2 regions of the Mesorhizobium sp. M0276 genome follow, and region 1 is predicted to be linked to the other one. Evidence: predicted binding sites of a transcription regulator. Region 1 holds the regulator's gene; the other holds the start of a gene.
The links. Region 1 encodes LexA, which represses DNA repair genes until DNA is damaged. Its sites were predicted from a motif close to TGTTCNNNNTGTGTTCNG; they were not measured.
Positions count from the first base shown of each region.

Region 2: a site for LexA is predicted at 2,372-2,389, ahead of NKJ01_RS09775 (helicase-related protein). Genes of this name have one in related genera too.

Region 1 is NZ_JAMYSC010000035.1:44,965-52,444, reverse strand. It holds gene NKJ01_RS24715 (AMP-binding protein) at 1-940, shown strand, start outside; gene kynA (tryptophan 2,3-dioxygenase) at 937-1,773, shown strand; gene kynU (kynureninase) at 1,854-3,101, shown strand; gene lexA (transcriptional repressor LexA) at 3,544-4,296, shown strand; gene NKJ01_RS24695 (ComEC/Rec2 family competence protein) at 4,290-6,755, opposite strand; gene gltX (glutamate--tRNA ligase) at 6,856-7,480, shown strand, end outside.
Region 2 is NZ_JAMYSC010000009.1:133,390-140,869, reverse strand. It holds gene NKJ01_RS09775 (helicase-related protein) at 1-2,206, opposite strand, end outside; gene phbB (acetoacetyl-CoA reductase) at 2,915-3,640, opposite strand; gene NKJ01_RS09765 (acetyl-CoA C-acetyltransferase) at 3,754-4,938, opposite strand; gene phaR (polyhydroxyalkanoate synthesis repressor PhaR) at 5,244-5,855, shown strand; gene NKJ01_RS09755 (citrate/2-methylcitrate synthase) at 5,941-7,080, opposite strand; gene NKJ01_RS09750 (citrate synthase/methylcitrate synthase) at 7,174-7,480, shown strand, end outside.

The sequences.
Region 1 (7,480 bases):
CGAAATCCTTCGGGTGACACCGGACGATATCTTTGTCGGCTCGCCGCCGCTGGCCTTCACCTTCGGCCTTGGCGGGCTCGCCATCTTCCCGCTCCGCTTCGGTGCGGCAGCGACACTGTTGGAACAGGCGACGCCGCCCAACATGATACACATCATCGAGACCTATAAGGCGACCGTCTCCTTCACCGCGCCGACCGCCTACCGCGCCATGCTGAAGGCCATGGATGAAGGGGCCGATCTGTCATCGCTGCGTGTCGCCGTTTCGGCTGGCGAAACCTTGCCCGCTCCGGTTTTCGAAGAGTGGACGCAAAAGACCGGCAAGCCTATCCTCGACGGCATCGGCGCCACCGAGATGCTGCACATCTTCATCTCCAACCGCTTTGACGACATGAAGCCGGCGTCGACCGGCAAGCCGGTGGGCGGCTACGAGGCGCGCATCGTCGACGAGGAGATGCGCGAGCTGCCGCGCGGCGCGACCGGCAGGCTGGCGGTGCGCGGACCGACCGGCTGCCGCTACATGGCCGATAACAGGCAGAAGGACTACGTCCGCGACGGCTGGAACCTCACCGGCGACACCTTCACGCAGGACGAAGACGGCTTCTTCCATTTCGCCGCGCGCTCCGACGACATGATCGTCAGCGCCGGCTACAACATTGCCGGACCCGAGGTCGAGGCGGCACTCCTGTCGCACCCGGATGTTGCCGAATGCGCGGTGATCGGCACGGAAGATGCCGAACGCGGCCAGATCGTCGAAGCGCACGTCGTGCTGGTGCAGGGCGTAGCGCCGGACGCATTGACGACCAAGCGCCTGCAGGACCACGTCAAGGCAACGATCGCGCCCTATAAATATCCGCGATCGGTGAAATTTATCGCCGCGCTGCCCAAGACCCAGACCGGCAAGATCCAGCGTTTTCGGCTGCGCACGGAGAAGATCAATTGAGCGAACCCTACGATCCGGCGTCCGAAGGCGCACAGATGTCGTTCAAGGAGAGCATGTCCTACAGCGACTATCTGCACCTGGAGAAAGTGCTGGAGGCCCAGACGCCGCTGTCTTCGGCGCATGACGAGATGCTGTTCATCATCCAGCACCAGACCTCCGAACTGTGGATGAAGCTCGCCCTGCACGAGATTGGCGCTGCGATCCGCTCGATCCGCGCCGATCGCCTCGAGCCAAGCTTCAAGATGCTGTCGCGCGTCGCCCGCATTTTCGAACAGCTCAACAACGCCTGGGATGTGCTGCGCACGATGACGCCCAGCGAATATACCGAGTTCCGCGATGCACTCGGCCAGTCCTCGGGTTTCCAGTCCTGGCAGTATCGCGCCATAGAGTTCATGGCCGGCAACCGCAACCTCGCCATGCTGGGCCCTCACAAGCACCGGCCGGACCTCAGCGGCAAGCTGGAGGCGATCCTGGCGGAGCCGTCGCTCTACGACGAAGCGCTGCTGCTTCTGGCGCGCAACGGATTCGACATCGGCACCGATGCCAGGCGCACGGATTGGCGTGAGACGCGAACCGAGAATGAAGAGGTTCTGGTCGCCTGGCAGACCATCTACCGCGACCCGCAGCGCTACTGGATGTTCTACGAACTGGCCGAGAAGCTGGTCGACTTCGAGGACTATTTCCGCCGCTGGCGCTTCAACCACGTCACCACGGTCGAGCGCATCATCGGCCTGAAACGCGGCACCGGCGGCACGTCGGGTGCTTCGTATCTCAAGAAGATGCTCGAGGTCGTGCTGTTTCCGGAGCTGTGGGCAGTCCGTACCCGGCTTTGACACAATCGAAATGAGAACAGGCACATCGAGGGCGCGCTTGCAGCGGAAAACCTTCGCGAACAACCGAGGACTGACTGACCATGAGTGGAATTCCTGATCTCGCTGCAATCGAAGCGATGGATGCCACGGATCCGCTCCGCGCCATGCGCGATCGTTTCATTCTGCCGGAGGGGGTGATCTATCTCGACGGCAATTCGCTTGGGGCAGCGTCGCATGCCGTTTTCGGCGAGCTGCAGCAGGCGGCCACCGAGGAATGGGCCAAGGATCTCATTCGGGCCTGGAATACAGCCGGATGGTTCGAGATGCCGATCGAACTCGGCGACCAGCTCGGACGCTTGATCGGGGCCGCAGCCGGACAGACTGTTGTCTGCGACACGACGTCGATCAACATCTACAAGGTGCTACATGCCGCGATGGAGATGCGGCCCGGCCGATCGGCCATCGTCGCCGAGGCTGACAGTTTTCCCACCGACCTCTACATCGCCGAAGGCGTTGCCTCGACCCGGGATGGGGTCCTTCTGCGCCTCGCGGGCGTCGACGCGCCAACCATCGAAGAGCTGATCGACGAAAGCGTCGCGGTGGTGCTGGTCAACCACGTCAATTACAAATCGGGTGAACTGCGCGACATGGCGGCGCTGACGCGCATAGCTCATGCGGCCGGAGTGCTGATCGTCTGGGATCTATGCCACACCGCTGGCGCTCTGCCAGTCGAGCTCGATCATGCAAAAGCCGATTTCGCTGTCGGCTGCACCTACAAGTACCTCAACGGCGGTCCAGGCGCGCCGGCCTTCATCTATGCCGCGCAACGCCACCACGGCGCGATCAGCCAGCCGCTCAGCGGCTGGTGGGGGCATGCACGGCCCTTTGCCTTCGAACGAGGCTATGTTGCCGGCACCGGTATCCGCCGCTTTCTGTGCGGCACGCAGCCGGTCCTGTCGATGCGGGCGCTCAAAGGTGCGCTCGCAATCTGGAACGACGTCGACGTGGCGGCATTGCGAAAGAAAAGCGTCGCGCTGACCGAACTGTTCATCCAGCTCGTCGAAGCGAAGTGCGGCGCCTATGGCCTCACGCTGGAGAGCACCCGCGACGCGACCAGGCGCGGCAGCCAGGTGTCGTTCGTTCACGATCATGGCTATCAAATCATGCGGGCGCTGATCGAGCGCGGAGTGATCGGTGACTTCCGCGCGCCGTCAACCATCCGTTTCGGATTTACGCCGCTCTATGTCGGCTACAAGGACGTGTGGCTGGCGGTCGAGGTGCTGGAAGACATTCTGCGAACGGATGCATGGAAGGACCAGCGTTTCGCCGTCAAGGAGGCCGTGACCTGACGCAGTCGTCCCAACTGTTGTCGCATCGTTGCCTCTTGGTCGGATGATGGAGGGACGAATTTCCAGTGCACAAATCCGGTTGCCGCTGCTGGCCAACACTGGCATCAACAAATTAACCAAGGTTGGCATTTTGGCTTCGTTTCGTTCACGGCAGACGAACGCATGGAAGGCTGGAAATGCCCCGTCGCGGATCCATGGGCAGCTCATGCCAAAGCTTGGGCCAACGATGGGCGGCAGCCCATTAACCATAACAATTTCAATGCCGGAAAGCGCCTTGTGACGGCATGCCGTGATCACCCAAGCGCGCTGGCGCGCGCCAAATAATTTCAGCGGCCTTAACAGATTCATTAAACTTTAAACGGTTGCAGAACACAACTGGAACATATAGTGTTTGTTCTGGGTTTGTTTTCTGATTCTGGTTTTAGGTACCCTGGGGGCCGCCATGCTGACACGCAAGCAACACGAACTGCTGATGTTCATTCATGAACGCCTGAAGGAAAGCGGCATTCCGCCATCCTTCGACGAGATGAAGGAGGCGCTCGACCTTGCCTCCAAATCCGGGATTCATCGTTTGATCACGGCACTGGAAGAGCGCGGCTTCATTCGCCGGCTGCCCAACCGGGCGCGCGCGTTGGAAGTGCTGCGGCTGCCGGATTCGATCGCGCCCGGCCTCAACGCGGCGAAAAAGTTCTCGCCTAGCGTCATCCAGGGCAGTCTTGGTCAGGCCAGTCTCGGCCAGGGCGGCCTTGGCCGGCAGATCAAGCCGGCGTCTTCACGGATGCCTTCAGCCGGCAATGACGACGACGTGGTCTCCGCCGTGTCGATCCCTGTGATGGGGCGCATCGCCGCCGGTGTGCCGATCGATGCCATCCAGCACCAGACCCATTCGATCTCGGTGCCGCCGGACATGATCATGGGAGGCGAGCACTATGCGCTGGAGGTCAAGGGCGACTCGATGATCGAGGCCGGCATCTTCGACGGCGACACCGTCATCATCCGCAACGCCGATACGGCGAGCCCTGGCGAGATCATCGTGGCGCTGGTGGATGAAGAGGAAGCGACGCTGAAGCGGTTCCGCCGCAAGGGTGCCTCGATTGCTCTCGAAGCCGCCAATCCGGCCTATGAGACACGGATTTTCGGACCAGACCGGGTCAAGGTGCAGGGCAAGCTTGTCGGCCTGATCCGCCGTTACTGAGGCAGCTGCGGTTTAACGACGGGCTTGTCCGGTCTCTTGAAGGGCGGCAGGCCCCTCGCCTCACGCGAAAACTTGCGTTGCACGTGCCAAGGCCGGTAGGGCCTACCCACCGCAAAGCTGACCGTTGCCGGCGTGGTCGCCGACTGGCGATCGAAGAAGACGGCAGCACTGCCATTGCGAGCCAGTTGCCGTTTGGTGATGACGAGAACCAGCGGGTTGTGACAAGCGTCATAGGCCGTCGCGTCGTTGATGACGATCAGGTCGGCGAAGCCGCAGGCTTTCCAGGTGTCCTTTCGGTCCTCGACATAGGCAATGATAGCTCCGGACGGATGCCTGGCGAGACAAACGCCTGATGTGCAATAGAATGGCGCTCCCGGCGGCATTTCAGCCGCATCCTCGACGTCGAATTGCCCGTCGCCTTCGTCGAACACCTCCGGCGCGATAATGCTTTCGGATGTCAGCGCACGCTTCCAGTTGTCGACGGTGAATTCGTTCGGCCTGGCCCGGCTGACCGCGAGTTCGCCGCCGCCAATCGGCAGCGCCACCAGCCTCGCATCCTCCGAGACCAGCACGTCAGGTACGCGCGTATCCGAGACGGTCAACAGGCCGGCAAGCGCGAAGGGAAGCGCTGCGAGCCGCAACCATGTGGTCGCCATCGTCGCGATGACCAAGGCAATCGTCACCAGCACGACGGATTGCTGCGAAATCAAACCGATTGCGTCGACTGGCGAACGCTCGGAAATCCATCCGGACATCGCGATCATCACCGTCAGGCCTTTGCCCATCAGATAGAGGGCCGGCCAGTCCAACCCGAATGGCATCAGCAGCGCGCTGGCGACAGCCAGGAACATCACGACTGTTACGATAGGCATGATGGCCAGGTTGGCGAACAGGCTGAGCGGCGACACACGCTGAAAATGCCAGATGGCAAACAGCGCCGTGGCGCTGCCGGCGATGATGGAGGTCATGGCAAGGCCGCCTGCCGCCAGCAGGAATTTTCGCGTCAGGAAGCCGGGCAAGGATCGCTTTGGCGGCGGTGGCCTCGCCTTCCCCGCACGATGATCCGCCCAGCCGGCATAGGCACCGACCAGCGCGGCCGTCGCGGCAAACGACATTTGAAAACTCGGGCCGACCACTTCATGCGGCGACACCATGATGACCGCGATCGCCGAGATCGCCAGATTGCGCATCGTCAGTGCTGCCCGATCAAAAAGAACGGCAATCAGCATCACCGCCAGCATGATGAAACTGCGCTCGGCGGCAACGACGACGCCTGAGATGATAAGATAGGCGGCGATCGAGAACAGTGCGGCAGCCGCAGCATACTTCTTGACCGGGCGACGCGCGGAAAAATCCGGAAACAGGGCGAAGGCGCCACGCAGCAAACCCATGATGGTGCCAGCGACCAGCGCCATGTGCAGTCCGGAAATGGAGATGATGTGATAGATGCCGGTACGCCGCATCGCCTCGTTCACGTCATCGGGAATGCCGGCGCGAACGCCGACGATCAGCGCCGCGGCGATCTCGCCTTCGGCGCCACCGACGCTGCCCCTGATGTGATCGGCAATGGCCTCACGGGCTTTTTCGATCCCCGAGGAAAGCCGGGCCGCCAACGGCATGTTATCGTCATCGGTGACGACAAGTTTTGGATTGCCGAGAAAGAAACCGCTGCCGCCGATGCCGGCGAAATAGCTGTCGAAGGAGAAGTCGTAGCTGTCCGGCCGCACCGGCCCGGTCGGTGGCAACAGCTTGGCATACCCAGTGATCAGGGAACCGGCGGTCATGTCCGCCGGGATATTGCGTGCCGAAAGCCGCACCCGCTCCGGCGCATAGCGCAGTTTCGGCCTTGCAGTCGATGCCACGTCGATTGTCAGCCGGATGCGACCGCTCTCCATCCGTTCGAGCGAGACGACCCGGCCGGTCACTTGCGTCGAGATTTCCGAGCCCAGCATCTGCGTTCCGGCTCGCCATGTCTCGACCTTCGCGGCGAGCAGGCCGAGTGTACACAAAAGCGCCGCCATGAAGGACAGATGGGTTTTCGGCCAGGAACGCGAGACCAGCGCACAGAGCCCCGCCAAGATGACAACTGCGACAGGCTTTGCGAAGTCCGGCTCCGCCACAAGCGAAAAATAGCCGATCGCCCCGCTTGCCAGGCAGACCGGCACCAGCAGGAAGGCCACGCCTCGGTCGAGTTCCAGGCCCGCCGCCATGGCCAGGCTATTGCGCAGGCGCGGCGGTGATATCAGGCCAATCTGCCGGCGCAAGCGCACGATCCTGCTGGCTTCGGCAGTTGGAACAGGGGCGGAGACACCGGCTTGCAAAGGCGCCTTGTCGGGTGCCGGCACAAGGGGCGATGGCGGCGGCAATGAAGCTGGCAGTGGCGCTGCAAACAGGGACCGCTCGCTGACGCCAATGACAGCGTCCTCGTCCTGATCCGAGCCCCAGCCTCGTCCAGCCATCGGGTCTGCCCCTTGCGCCCTCGACACCCTATGCTACATGAACGCCGGGCGCGCGAAAGTCCGCGCACCGCACCCGCTTCAGATGGTTTCCGAGAGTTACATGTCCGACAAGGTCGTCACCCGTTTTGCTCCCTCGCCCACCGGCTACCTGCATATAGGCGGCGCGCGCACGGCGCTGTTCAACTGGCTGTATGCAAGGCACACCGGCGGCACGATGCTGCTGCGCATCGAAGATACCGATCGCGAACGCTCCAACGACGCGGCGACGGCTGCCATTCTCGACGGACTTTCCTGGCTCGGCCTGACCTGGGACGGCGAGCCGGTGTCGCAGTTCGAGCGCGCGCCGCGCCACCGCGAGGTGGCCGAGGAACTCGTGCGCCTGGGCAAGGCTTATTATTGCTATGCCACGCCGGCCGAACTGGAGGCGATGCGCGAGGCCGCCAGAGCCAAAGGCCTGCCGCCCCGCTATGATGGCCGCTGGCGCGACCGTGCCCCCTCAGAGGCGCCTGCAGGCGACAAGGGTGCCATCCGCATCAAGGCGCCGACCGAGGGCGAGACGATTGTCCATGACCGTGTCCAGGGCGAGGTACGCTTCCCCAACAAGGATCTCGACGATTTCATCATCCTGCGTTCGGACGGCAATCCGACCTACATGCATGCAGTCGTCGTCGACGATCATGACATGGGCGTCACCCATATCATCCGCGGCGACGATCATCTGACCA
Region 2 (7,480 bases), on a different contig from region 1:
TGTCGAAGGCAGGATCGATGACCACCGATGTGCGGCCGGAAGCCAGCGCGTGAACCACGTCGCCAAAGCCGGGCTTGTCCTTGCCGTCGTTCTGCAATGCCCAGAGGAGCGTCACCAGCCCGGCGGGCGCCGGCTTGATCAGCGCCGGCACGAAGACATGGTAGGCGCCGAAGCGCACGCCAAGCCGGCGAAGGGCGGCGCGACCTTCCTGGTCGAGCGACTTCATCTCCTCGGCGATGTCGCGGCGGTTGATGAGGCCGAAATTCTCGACCAGCTGGAAGGCGATGCCACGGCCGATGCCGGAAATCTGGTCGGCATTCTTAAGGTCGACCAGCGGCTTCAGCAGCGATTCGACCTGGAAATTGACGAACCGCTCGGCACGCGCGGCGACCTTGTCGCGTGCCGGGCCAGTCAGCTGTTCGTCGGCCAGCAGCACCAGGCGCGGCTTCAGCGCGTCTTCGCCGGAAACCAGCGTGCCGATCGGCGCGCCGATCCAGCGCAGCGTGCCGTCCGAGCCAAGCGCGATGTCGCCATTGGCTGAAGCGCCGAAGCGCTCGGCGCGCGCCTCGAACTCGGCGGCCAGCGCCTTCTGGGCGGCGGTGCGCACGGCCTTGGCATCTTCGCCGCCGACGGTCTGGTCGGCGGTGAAGCGGAACCCTTGCAACTCGCCGACATGGTGGCCTTCGACAAGGACGGTTCCGGTAGGACTAATTTCGGCTTCAGGCATGGTATTTTCTCTAAGGCGCCGCATGAGGACGGAAGTCCTGCGGTCTACGAAGCGTTTCGTCAACCGCTCATGCAGCGCATCCGACAATCTGTCTTCGATTTCGCGCGTCTTTTCCTGCCAGTGTGCCTGATCGGCCAGCCAACCGGGCCGGTTCGACACGAATGTCCAGGTGCGGATCTGGGCAATGCGATGCGACAGCGTGTCGATGTCGCCCTCGGTGGTGTCGGCGCGGCGCACCTGCTCGGCCATGTAATTCTCGTCGACATGGCCATGCCGTGCAAGGTCCGTGTAGATCGAAGCAATGAGGTCTGCATGCTGGGCCGGCGCGATCCTGCGGTAATCGGGCAGCGCGCAGGCCTCCCACAGCAGCGCCACGCGTTTGGCATTGCTGGCAAGAGCGCGGATGTCTTCGTCGCGGGACAGATATTCAAGCGCCTGCGCGTCGACTGCAGGCAGCGCACGCGTCAGTCCTTCGACCGGGGCATTGGTTTCGATCGAGCGCTTCAGCGCATCGAGGCTGGCGAAGTCGAAACGCGCGGTTCGCCATTGCAGCACCTTCACCGGATCGAAATCATGGCCTTCGATCTTCTTGATCAGTTCCTCGTCCAGCGGGTCGACCTGGCCGGTGACGCCAAAGGTGCCGTCGCGCAGATGCCGACCGGCGCGGCCGGCGATCTGGCCAAGCTCGGCCGCCGTCAGGTTGCGATACTGATAACCATCGAACTTCCGGTTCTGGGCGAAAGCGACGTGATCGAGATCGAGGTTGAGGCCCATGCCGATGGCGTCGGTGGCAATGAGATAGTCGACATCGCCCGACTGGAACAGCGCCACCTGGGCGTTGCGGGTGCGTGGGCTGAGCGCGCCGAGCACGACGGCGGCGCCGCCTTGCTGGCGACGGATCAGTTCGGCGATCGCGTAGACCTCGTCGGCGGAGAAGGCGACGATCGCCGTGCGCCGCGGCAGACGGGTCAGTTTCTTGGAGCCGGCATAGGCAAGATGCGACAGCCTCGGCCGCGTCACCACGGAGACGCCTCTCAGCAGGCGCTGCAAAATGCCGTGCATGGTGGCGGCACCGAGCAGCAACGTTTCCTGACGGCCGCGCAGATGCAGGATGCGGTCGGTGAAGATGTGGCCGCGTTCGAGGTCGCCGGCAAGCTGCACCTCGTCGATGGCGACAAAGGCGGCATCGGTCTCGCGTGGCATGGCCTCAACGGTGCAGACCGAATATTTCGCGCCCGCCGGCTGGATCTTTTCCTCGCCGGTGATCAGCGCGACCTTGTGGGCGCCAACCTTTTCGCAGACGCGGGCATAGACCTCGCGCGCCAGCAGCCTGAGCGGGAGGCCGATGATACCACTCTCGTGTGCCACCATGCGCTCGATGGCGAGATGGGTCTTGCCGGTGTTGGTGGGCCCAAGTACGGCAGTCACGTCGCGACCCGAAAGGATCAGTGGCTCAGTGTGTTTCGGCTGGATGTTCATTGATCTGGAAATAAGGCTTCTGGCCTCTGGTTGTCGGGAGCGTGCCTCAACTGGCGCGTATGACAGGGGACACATAGGGATTTCGGGCGAGAAGCGAAAGCGGAATGTTCCGCCGGCGGCTAGAAGGGTCTTTGTCAAGCTCTCAATCGGCTGCGGATTAACGGATAGAACGAGTCTGGAACGAATCGGCGACGAATCAGTGACTCCTGCAGATTCAGCTTTTGTTCACGGCTACATGTGGGTTTTGCGACCACTGAACGCACCACATGCTGAATCCCCCAACTGGCCCGTTTCATGCTAGGAGAGCTATGACGTTAACCTTTGCCCATGAGCGATCATGAAGGCTTGGCGTCCCTCGCCCAACGGCATGAAATTGTTGATCTTTCCTAACCAACGTTAAGGATTAGGCTGACGATTCAGGTCGCCATCGTTAACTTTCCGGTCAAAGCCAGAACGAATCGGAGACGAATCGGCGATGGTATGATTTTCCTGGTTTGTTCACCCCAATACCTAGTGTTGTAGACAGGTTTTCCACCAATTATCCACAGGCTTGGGAACAGGTTTCGCACAGGGCAGCGGCCGGCCGTTAACCTCTGCGTGCCGGATTGGGTCAGCGACCGACGAGGACATCTCGAAAAGATCAGGCTGGCAACGAAAAACGGGCCGGCGTACCGGCCCGTCGATCTGTCCGCCTGCATCGCCGCGTCGTCAGACGAAATACTGGCCGCCATTGGCTGTGATGGTCGAACCGGTGATGAAGCCGGCATCTTCGGAAGCCAGGAAAACGACACAGCGCGCGATCTCCTCGGGCTCGCCGAGGCGGCCGACGGGGATTTGCGGGAGGATGCGCTCGTTGAGCACCTTCTCGTCGATCGCCTTGACCATCTCGGTGGCGATGTAGCCGGGGCAGATGACATTGACGGTGATGCCCGCGCGCGCGCCCTCTTGAGCCAGAGCTTTGCTGAAACCGATGTCGCCGGCCTTGGCGGCGGAATAGTTGACCTGGCCGGCCTGGCCCTTCTGGCCGTTGATCGAGGAGATGGTGATGACGCGGCCGAACTTGCGGTCGCGCATGCCGCTCCACAGCGGATGCGTCATGTTGAAGACGCCCGACAAATTGGTGTCGATGACCTCTTTCCACTGCTCGCGCGTGATCTTGTGGAACATGGCGTCACGGGTGATGCCGGCATTGTTTACCAGCACCGAGACGGGGCCGAGATCGGCCTCGACTTGGCTGATGCCGGCGGCGCAGGCGTCATAGTCGGCGACCGACCATTTGTAGACCGGAATGCCGGTCTCGGCCTTGAATTTCGCCGCCGCTTCGTCATTGCCGGCATAGTTGGCGGCAACCGAATAGCCGGCGTTCTTCAATGTGATCGAGATCGCTGCGCCGATGCCGCGCGATCCGCCTGTGACGATTGCTACCTTGGTCATGAAGTTCCTCCTCCCTAAAGTTTCTGGTGAATGGTCAATAGTGAATGGTGAATGGTCGAAGACGGACGGCTACCCGCCATTCACCATTTGCCACTCACCATTCACCCTTTTTCTCAGATTGCCTCCACGCACATGGCGACGCCCATGCCGCCGCCGATGCAGAGCGTAGCGAGGCCCTTCTTGGCGCCGCGCCGGCGCATCTCGAAGACCAGCGTGTTGAAGATGCGGGCACCCGAGGCGCCGATCGGGTGGCCGATGGCGATCGCACCGCCATTGACGTTGACGATCGAAGGATCCCAGCCCATGTCCTTGTTGACGGCGCAGGCTTGCGCCGCAAAGGCCTCGTTGGCCTCGATCAGGTCGAGATCGCCGACCGACCAGCCGGCCTTTTCCAATGCCTTGCGCGAGGCGGGAATAGGTCCGGTGCCCATGATCTGCGGATCGACGCCGGCGGTTGCCCAGGATACGATACGCGCCAGCGGGGTGATGCTGCGCCGCACCGCTTCCGCTTCGCTCATCAGCACAGCACCCGCGGCGCCGTCATTGATGCCGGAGGCGTTGGCGGCGGTTACCGTGCCGTCCTTGTCGAAAGCCGGCTTCAGCTTGGTCATGGCGTCGATCGTGGCGCCGTGACGGATGTACTCATCCTGGTCGACAATGGTGTCGCCCTTCTTGCCCTTGATGGTGACGGCGACGATCTCGTCCTTGAATTTGCCGGCCTTCTGCGCGGCCTCGGCCTTGTTCTGCGAGGCCAGTGCGAACTGGTCCTGGTCGTCGCGGGTGATCTGGAACTGGCGCGCGACGTTTTCGGCGGTGTTGCCCATGTGATAGCCGTTGAAGGCATCCCACAGCCCGTCCTTGATCATGGTGTCGATCAGCTTGAAGTCGCCCATCTTGACGCCGGCGCGCAGGTGCTGGGCATGTGTCGAAAGCGACATCGATTCCTGGCCGCCCGCGATGATCACCTTGGCGTCGCCGCTGGCGATCTGCTGCATGCCGAGCGCAATGGCGCGCAGCCCCGAGCCGCAAACCTGATTGAGGCCCCAGGCCGTGGTTTCCTTGGGCAGGCCGGCATTGATCGATGCCTGGCGGGCCGGGTTCTGACCCTGCGCCGCGGTCAGCACCTGACCAAGGATGACCTCGTCGACCTCGCCTGGTTCAACACCGGCGCGCGACAGCAATTCCCTGATGACGACGGCACCGAGCTCATGTGCCGGGGTGGCGGCGAAGGCGCCGTTGAAGGAGCCGACCGGTGTGCGTGCGGCGCTGGCGACGACGATGGAATTGGCAGAGGTCATTTTCTTCTCCGGACTTCGAGCTGTCGTATTTTTGGGCGTTGTTGGCGACTTTTCTTGCCCTTTCCATGATCCAAGTCAAACCGGAAATGGGCATGGCGCCCATGCGTCGCAAGCGGGTCGTGCTTCGCCGGGGCGGCAGTTCCCTCATTGCTGCGCAGCATATTTTGGCCGCTATGCAGCATTTAGTGATCCCGCACTGCACAAACTGCTTGGAATTGTGAGGCTTTTGCGCATATCCTCAAAAAAGGCACAATCGTTATCGGCGGCTTACTCAGAGGCTCGCCGGTGTCCCCGGGAGGATGTAGATGGCCGCGAAAGACGATCCGATCATCATCAAGAAATACGCCAATCGCCGCCTCTACAACACCGGCACCAGCACCTATGTGACGCTCGAGGACCTCGCCGAGATGGTCAAGAAGGGCGAGGAGTTCACCGTCCAGGACGCCAAGACCGGTGACGACATCACGCATCCGGTGCTGACCCAGATCATCTTCGAACTGGAGAACAAGGATGGGCAGAACATGCTGCCGATCCCGTTCCTGCGCCAGCTGATCGCCTATTACGGCGACCAGATGCAGATGATCGTGCCGAGCTTCCTCGAACAGTCGATGCTCGCCTTCTCCAAGGAGCAGGAGCGCTTTCGCGAGCAGATGAAGGGTGCTCTCGGCAAATCGCCGCTGGACATGATGAAAATCACCACGCCAATCAAGGCGCTGGAGGAGCAGACGCGCCGCAATATGGAAATGTTCCAGAATGCGATGCGTCTGTTCACGCCGTTTCCGCCCGCGGGCTCCGCACCAGCCGCTACGCCAGCGTCCGAGCCGGCCAAGAAGGAAACGCCTGACAAGCCCGACGACCTGCAGGAACTGAAGGACCAGATCGCAGCCATGCAGCGCAAGCTCGATACGATGTCTTGAGGCGTTCGGATCGAAAGATCCGATAGCAACGGCACATCGGATCGCTGCCCGTCTCACTTTTCCGAAGACCGGTACCCTTTCGGCCCTATGGCAGCACTCCCACATAACGGCCGCGGGGCCTGATAAGGCCTCCGCTTGTTATCTGTTCGACCGTATGCGCGGCCCAGCCGACGCTGCGTGCGAGTGCGAACAGTCGGAACGGCGCATCGCGCGGCAAGCCAAGGCTACGCGTCAGCGCGGCCAGGGCAAAGTCAATGTTGGGAAGCGCACCGGTCGCGGCATGGGCCGCGTCGTACAGCGACGACAGTGAGCCATCGACCTCGACAACCGACAGCAGCGCTTCCGCCCGCGGATCGCCGTCGGGATAGAGCTGATGACCGAAGCCCGGCAGCGGCCGATCGTGACTGAGCCAGCGCCGGATCGTCGCATCGGCGCCCTGCCGCGCCGCATCCTCGGCCAGTTGCATTACCGCCTCGCCGGCGCCGCCATGGCGAGGGCCTGACAGTGTCGAGAGCCCCGCGAGCAGGCAAGCGGCCAGCGGCGCGCCGGTCGAGGCCGCGACGCGCGCCGCGAAGGTCGACGCGTTCAGTTCATGGTCGGCAAGCAGGACAAGCGCGCGGCGGATCGCTTCCGCGCCGCCGGCATCCACCGACCAGTCGTGCGCCAATCGCCGGTGGACCGGACCTGATCCCGCCAGCGCGCCCAGCGCGCCGGCCAACACGCCGACAGCGTGCGCGGCATCGGCATGCAGCGACGCGGCATTGCGCCCGAGAGATGAGCGTTCCTGGCCGGCAAGCATGGCAAGTTGCGCAAAGGCCGCGGCTCGGCTGTCTTCAAGGGGCGCATCCGGCGACGGCGCTTCGAAAGCCACCGGTCCAGGCAGATTCCATAGCACTGCGGCCGTTTCTTCCAGTGTCGCATTCTCAGAAAGCGCAACGGCGTCCTGGCCACGATAGACAAGGCGACCATGCGAGACGGTCGAGATCGAGGTGACGACCGAAGGCTCGCCCCAGGCAATGGCGCTTTCGGCGATGGCCGAGGGGCTTCTTCCGCGCGCCCTTCGGGTTGCCAGCGCCGCTATGTCGTCGGCGCGATACTGGCTGCGGCGCGGATCGGAGCGGTCAGGCCGCATGCCGATGCGCCCACGGCTGACATAGGCGTACAGCGTCTGCGCCCGCACCTGGAGACGTTCAAGCGCTTCTTCTCGCGACAGCCACTCGGACATATCGAACTCTCATATTGATTCTATTGATCAAGATTGATGACCATGTTGTCCAGCCTTATCTCCGATCCCCAAAAGCTTCAAGGAGACAAGGCTATGGCGAATGGGCTCGATGATGTTGTAGCGGCGGAAACAGTGCTCTCCGACGTGGATGGTCTTGGCGGCCGTCTGACGATCCGGGGTCATTCGCTGCCGGAATTGGCCGGCCGCTGGAGCTATGCCCAGGTGGTTCGGCTGCTGCTGGATGGCTTTTTCGACGAGCTTCCCGATGATGCGGAACTGACGCGGGCTCTGGGCCAGGCGCGTGCGGACGTGTTCGAGCTGCTTTTGCCGTCGCTGCCCTTGCTGGCATCGTTCGATATCTACAGCGCCATGCGTGCCGGCATGGCGCTGCTGCCGGACG